One region of the Streptomyces sp. NPDC031670 genome, then DNA from elsewhere that is predicted to be linked to it. Evidence: riboswitches for the same ligand, from Rfam matches in the RefSeq annotation. Region 1 holds a riboswitch; the other holds the start of a gene.
The links. A riboswitch is a leader RNA that binds a small molecule or an ion and turns the genes downstream of it on or off. The one in region 1 is predicted to bind cyclic di-AMP.
Positions count from the first base shown of each region.

Region 2: another riboswitch for cyclic di-AMP. It lies ahead of ACZ5ID_RS21475 (transglycosylase family protein); the one in region 1 lies ahead of ACZ5ID_RS11520 (transglycosylase SLT domain-containing protein).

Region 1 is NZ_JBVILC010000004.1:450,170-453,559, forward strand. It holds gene ACZ5ID_RS11510 (LmeA family phospholipid-binding protein) at 1-393, opposite strand, end outside; gene ACZ5ID_RS11515 (TetR/AcrR family transcriptional regulator) at 387-980, opposite strand; gene ACZ5ID_RS11520 (transglycosylase SLT domain-containing protein) at 1,090-1,923, opposite strand; cyclic di-AMP (ydaO/yuaA leader) riboswitch at 1,928-2,112, opposite strand; gene ACZ5ID_RS11525 (oxidoreductase) at 2,464-3,366, opposite strand.
Region 2 is NZ_JBVILC010000011.1:89,747-93,136, forward strand. It holds gene eno (phosphopyruvate hydratase) at 1-262, opposite strand, end outside; gene ACZ5ID_RS21475 (transglycosylase family protein) at 723-1,403, opposite strand; cyclic di-AMP (ydaO/yuaA leader) riboswitch at 1,406-1,542, opposite strand; gene ACZ5ID_RS21480 (transglycosylase family protein) at 1,862-2,857, opposite strand; gene ACZ5ID_RS21485 (cytochrome P450 family protein) at 2,990-3,390, opposite strand, start outside.

The sequences.
Region 1 (3,390 bases):
GTCCCGGTAGGACACGAAGGCGGTGGCCCTGGCGGAGGCGGCGTGGGCCTCGGAGGCGTCGGAGGAGCGGCGCAGTCGGTCGAGCTCGACGGTCAGCGTGGTGATCGGGAGCCGGCCGCCGTCGCGGCCCGCGGGTATGCCGGAGGCCTCGATGTCGACGCGGTCGAGCGTGCCTCCGGCCAGCTGGGTCAGTACGGGGAAACCGTGCACCTCCACATGGGGTGCGGTCGTGAGCCCCTGGGCCTTCTGGAACGCGTCGGCCGTACGGTGTTCCGTCCAGGCGGCTGCGGCCCGGTCCCCCGCCACGCCCAGCCCGGCCAGCACCACCACGGCGACGGCGTACTTGCGCCACCCCCGCAGCGCCCGGCCCGCCACGGCACGCGCCCTCAGCACGCGGCCCCCTCACCGGTCACGGGGTCCGCGCAGATCCCGCACGCGGCACGGAAGGCGCTCAGCAGCGGGGCGCGCAGCAGCTCGTCCGGTATGTCCTGGCGGGCGGCGACGGTGCTGACCAGGCCGGTCACGGCCAGCTGCGCCCGGATCGTGCCCGCCAGGTCGTCCGCGTCGGCGAAGGCGGCCAGCGTCTCGGTGCGGTGGTCGCCGAGATCTCCCATGCCCGCCACCCCGGCGAGCGCGCCGGGCAGTACCGGCAGCCCGGAGTTGAAGAGCAGGGCGAGCCGGGAGCGGTGGCGCAGCGCCAGGTCGACGAGATCGGCCGAGGCCCGCAGATGGCGCTCGGGCCCCTGCGGCAGGGCGCCCCAGGTGGCCCGCAACGCGGCGAACTCGGTCAGCGGACCGATGAGGGTCGCCGCGAGCAGTCGTTCCTTGGAGGGGAAACGGTGCAGCAGCCCGGTCTTGGAGTAGCCGACCCGGTCCGCGATCTCCTGCACCGAGGTGCCGAGGTAGCCCTGGGCGGTGAAGAGCTCGGCGGCGGCCTCGATGATCTCGGCGTCGAGTTCGGCGCGCGTCGGGCGTGGCATGCGGTCCTCCCCTGAGCCTGGTCACGCCACCGTAACAGACCATCTGGTCCCTGATGGACCAGATGGTCTGAGGGTCGCGCGCGAAAGGGAGGGAGCGGGAGGCCTTCGGTCAGTAGGCGCCGTTCACGTTGTCGATGGAGCCGTACGTCTTCGCCGCGTAGTTGCAGGCGGCGACGATGTTGGCGACGGGGTCGTAGCTGTCCGTCGAGGTACCGGGCACGTGGAAGGCCTGGAAGGTGGGGTCGATGACCTGGAGCAGACCCTTGGAGGGGGTGCCGGCGACGGCGTTGGAGTCCCAGTTGTTGATGGCGAAGGGGTTGCCCGACGACTCGCGCATGACATTGCGGTAGATGCCGTCGTAGGAGCCGGGGATGCCGTGCTGGGCCATGATGTCCAGCGACTGCCGGATCCAGCCGTCCAGATCGTTGCCGTACGCCTTCGTCACGGTGGCGCTCGCCTGCTGGAGCGGCGCGCTCGTCCGCGCCGAACGGTCGGCCCGGGCCGGGGTGGCGGCGCGGCCGGCGGAGGCGGCCTTGGCCTTCTGACCCACCGTCAGTGCGAGGCCGGGATGGATCAGCGCCGGGTTGCCGCCGATGGCCTGGCGGTTGTCCTGGTACAGCTTCTTCCAGCCGCCGCTCACATCGAGGTCCTGGGCGATCTTGGAGAGGGTGTCCCCCGCGACGACGGAGTAGGTCGTCGGGGCAGCCTTCGCCGCGGTGGCCCTGGCCGCGACGATCGGCTTGGCGGACACCGCGCCCTTGACGGCCGCGACGGCGGAGGCGGCCCTCACGGCGCCGGCGTGGGGGGCAGCCGAGGGTGCGGCACCGGCGCTCGTCGCGCCGATCACCGGAATGATGAGCGCGGCGCCGCCCGTGCCCGCGGCGGCGATACCGCGGGTCAGGCTGCTGGACTTGGGGCGGCGGTGCTTACCCTTTGCAGGCATGGCGAATTCCTCTCCTTCGCCTGCGAGGTGAGCTGTCGGGTTCGGGCGAGAGCTGCCCGGCCGCGCTGCACGCGGCTTCACCCCGAGCCGTTCCGTCATCCGGATCCGGCGACTACCTGGGTCCCCCGCTCCTGCCTTTTCGTGTGTGGGAGGTTTCCGGACAGCGGCAGGATTCGGCGGTCCATCCGGATTTGAGCGAGACCGTAATCGAATAGGACCGGCCGAAACAAGAGCGTGAATTCATTCCGCGGCCGGATAGAAAGATCCACCGCGGACGGGGATACGGGCGCACTTCTCCCCGTATCCCCAACTCGCCTTCCACGGAACGGAATACGCGCGTCACCGGGGCGCGCCCACGCACACCCCGAGTGACCCACTTCACTTTTCCTGGCGGCTTCACGCGGACTTCTCCGCACACCCACGGGGGAAAGAACAGCCCCTCGCGGCACCCAAAAGAAAAGCTAAGCCCCTTTATCATTCCCAATGAATAGATTGACGACATAGGAACGAAAAAGGCTGTACGTGGCTCATTCCGGACATCTAGGCGTCCGGCGACTCCAGCAGTGCCATCTCCTCGTCCGTGAGCCGCAGCGCGCCCGCGGCCACGTTCTCCACCAGATGGTCCGGGTTGCCGGTCCCCGGGATGGCCAGCACGTGCGCGCCCTGCTGAAGCGTCCAGGCGAGGCGGATCTGGGCGGGCGTCGCCCCGTGCGCGCGGGCGACCGCGAGGACCGCCTCGCCGTCCCCGCCACCGTGCCCCGCCCCGCTCTCGCGCCCCTCGCCGGCGATGGCGAAGAAGGGGACGAACGCGATGCCCTGTTCACCGCAGAGGCGCAGCACCTCGTCGGAGCCCGTACGCCTGCTGTCCAGCCCGTACCGGTTCTGCACACAGACCACCGGCGCGATCGCCTGGGCCTCCGCCAGGTGCTCGGGCCCGATGTTGGAGATGCCCAGGTGGCGGATGAGGCCCGCCTCGCGCAGCTCGGCCAGTGCGCCGAAGTGCTCGGCGAGCGAACCGGGCCCGTTGAGGCGCAGGTTGACCACGTCGAGGTGGTCGCGGCCGAGCTGGCGCAGGTTCTCCTCCACCTGGCCGCGCAGTTGCTCCGGGGTCGCCCAGGGGAGCCATGCGCCGGACGCGTCGCGCGCCGGGCCGACCTTGGTGACGATGACCAGATCGTCCCGGTAGGGCGCCAGCGCCCGGTTGATCAGTTCGTTGGCGGAACGGACCCGGGAGAAGTAGAAAGCGGCGGTGTCGATGTGGTTGACGCCGAGTTCGACCGCGCGCCGCAGTACACCGAGGGACCGCTCGCGGTCGCTCGGTGTACCGAGGTCGAATGCGGCGCTCCCGGTCAGGCGCATCGCGCCGAATCCCAGGCGGTTGACCGACAGGTCACCGAGTTTCCAGGCGCCCGCTGCCGCCGCGTCGATCGTCTCCGTAGTCATGATCGCAGTCTGCCATCCATGACC
Region 2 (3,390 bases), on a different contig from region 1:
GCTGCTCGGTGGCGTCGTAGCCGACGAGCTCCGGGCCGATCTGCTCGATCACCGCGAGGACGGCCTTCTCGACGCCCTTGCCGTGGTAGCGGTTCGGGTCACCGTCGCGGAGCTCGATGGCCTCGAAGGCGCCGGTGGACGCGCCGGACGGAACGGCGGCACGACCCGTGCTGCCGTCGTCGAGGCCGACCTCGACCTCGACCGTGGGGTTGCCTCGGGAGTCCAGGATTTCCCGGGCTACGACGACGTCGATGGACGGCACGAGCATCTCCTTCTGGGATGTGACGCGGAAACGCCGGGCCGCTTGGTCCGGCACCCCTGAGCCTAACCGGCTCCGGGGCATCCACCAGCCGACCGACCGGCCCGTGGGACGAAACGGGGGGCAAAATGTTCCCGAACGAAACAAAGCCCCGCCCCGTGTGTGGTGCGGGGCGGGGTCCTTGCCCGGGGGTTCGCCCCCCCGGGGCCCCGGTTCAGCTGTCAGCTGAGTGGGGGGCCTGCGGGGCTCTGCGGGGTGCGGTGCGGGGCCCTGCGGGGTGCGGTGCGGATCCGTCTGCGGCCCGGTGGGGGCTGGTCGCGCAGTTCCCCGCGCCCCTTTGGGGGGCCGGGGGTGCGCCTTTGTCTGCCGACCGGCCTTGGCTTGGCGCGCAGTTCCCCGCGCCCCTGGGTACTCGGGGGCGCGGGGAACCGCTCGCTCAGCCACCTACGGGCCGCGGGTCGGGCTAGCTCAGGTGCAGCTGCTGGTTCACGTAGATCAGGTTCGCGTCCTTGACGACGTCCTTGTTCAGCTCGAACAGCTTCTCCCAGCCGCCCTTGACGCCGTGCGCCGAGGCGATGGAGCCCAGGGTGTCCCCAGCCTTCACCTTGTACTCGCCGTCGCCGGTCCTGACCGGCGCCGGACGGGACTCGCCGCGCGAGGCGGGGGCCGACTCGCGCTTCGGGGCGGGCGCCGCCTTGGGCGCGGCCTTCTTCGGCGCGGCCTTCGGCGTGGCCGAGGAGCCGGACGTGTCGACGTCGGCGGCCGACCCACCGGCGGTCAGGTTGCCCGCACCGGCGCAGGACCAGGCACCCGGCCCCTGCATGGCGAGCAGCTTCTCGGCCGTGGCGATCTGCTGGCCCTTGCTGGCCAGGTCGGCGCGGGAGGCGTACTGCGTGCCGCCCGCCGCGACCCAGGAGGACTGCGAGAACTGCAGACCGCCGTAGTAGCCGTTGCCGGTGTTGATGGACCAGTTGCCGCCGGACTCGCACTGGGCGACGGCGTCCCAGGTGGAGACGGAGGCGGCGGAGGCGGAGCCGGCGGCCATCAGCGGGGCGGCGACGGCGGCGCCGGTGACACCGGCCAGCGTGACGACTCGGACGGCCTTGGACGGGCGGCGGTGCTTGCCCTTGCCGGAAAGCAGCATGGAGTTCTCCTCACCGACGCCTGCGAGGTGAGCTGTCGGGTTCGGGCGAGTGAGTGGCCCGGCCGCGCCCAGTGGCGCGTCTTCACCCCAAGCCGTTCCCCGCCGCTTCGTACGTCTCGCCGTATGGCGTACGTCCCTCAACGGCCGGGCCCGGCGCTTACCTTGGGTCCCCCGCTCCTGCCTACGGCGCATCGAGCGTCGACTGTTCCCCGCGACCGGCGGCAGGATTCGGCGTTTCCGGTCGAAGGGGCCCGTGGTGACGAGCGCTTCGACCGTAAACACACCAACCCCTGATGTTCAAAGGGGCACATCAGGGAGAAATCGCCCCTCCCGGCTCTTCCGTAACCGCCGTTTCCGCAGGTCGGGGGCGTAACGCCCGTACCGGACGGACGGGACAGGGCAGTTGACGGAAAGAGACCCTTGTCTCACTTGCACAGAAGTGGACATAGGCCCCTGAACTACCCCTTGGCCGGGGCCGGGTTGTCCGTCTTCGCCGGGTTCAGATCAAGGTTCTGGCCAGGCAGGATGAGGTTCGGGTCGGCGCCGATCGTCTTCTCGTTCGCCTTGTAGAGCGCGGACCAGCCGCCCTCGACCTTGTGCGAGCGCGAGATGTCCCACAGGTTGTCGCCGGGGCGGACGGTGTAGTCGCCCTCGGCGGCCAGCACATCGCCCGACTCGCGTGACGCGGCGTCACCTCGCGAGGCGTGACGCCCCGCTTCATGCGTGTTGTCCGTATTGCCCGGCTCGGTGGTCGCGGGGGTGCCGGTCTCGGCCGGGTCCGGGGTGCCGCGGTGCTTGCCGCCAGAGGCGGAACCGGTGCCCGCGCCGGCGGTCCCGGCCGGGACGCCCGCGTCGGCGGAGCCGGGCCGGCCGCTCGCGCCCGTGGACGGCGCCGAGGACGCCGAGGGCGTCGTGGACCGCTTGGGAGCGGTGGAGGTCGACGGGGACGGCGTGGTGGACGCCGGCGGCTTCTTGGCGGGCGCCGACGGCGTGGCCGTGGTGTCCGGGGTCGCGGCCCCCTCCTCGGAGGGGACGTACGGCGAGGGCGAGGCGCCCGGGTCGACGGCCGGCGCGCCGCCGCCCGCGGTGAGCCCGGAGACCCCCGAGCAGCTGGTGAAGGCCTTCGGGCCCTTCGCCGCGAGCACCTTCTCGGCGACCGCTATCTGCTGCGCCCGGCTGGCCAGGTCGGCCCGCTCGGCGTACGCCGTGCCGCCGTAGTTCTGCCAGGTCTCCTGGGAGAACTGGAGCCCGCCGTACAGTCCGTTGCCGAAGTCGGCGCTCCACGCGCCGCCGCTCTCGCACTCCGCCACGCTGTCCCAGGTGGACGCGGTCGCGGCGCTCGCGCCGCTCGCCGCGAAGAGCGGAAGGGCGAGGGCCGAGCCGGTCACCCCCGCCGCGACGACGAGTGCGGGAGCCTGGCGGGGGCGGCGGTGCCGTCCGTTCCCGGAGCGCATGCTGTGGCCTTCCGTGTGACTACGTCTGTGACTGCCGGGCCGGGCGTTGCGCCTGGTTTGGCGAGTCGAGGGGTGAACGTAGCCGTACTCGAACGCTTGTCACAAGTCGATGCACCCGCGATAACGCCAAAGTCACAGTTTTGACGAACCGTCAGTTCTGGTGGGTGTGAACGCGACCGGAAGGGTGCGCAGTCCGCGCATGATCAGCCCGCCCCGCCAGCGCAAATCGGCAGGATCCGCCGCCAGCCGCAGGTCAGGAAGGCGCCGCAGCAAGGTGGCCAGCGCGGTCCTCGCCTCCAGTCTGGCCAGGGGCGCGCCCAGGCAGTAGTGGATGCCGTGGCCGTAGCCGAGGTGCTGGTTGTCGCGCCGGCCCAGGTCGAGCGTGTCCGGGTCGGGGAAGCGGTCGGGATCGCGGTCGGCGGCGGCGAGGACGACCAGCACCGGGTCGCCCGCGGCGATGTCCTGGCCCCCGATCGTCAGCGGCCGGGTGGCGAAGCGCCAGGTGGCCATCTCCACGGGCCCGTCGTAGCGCA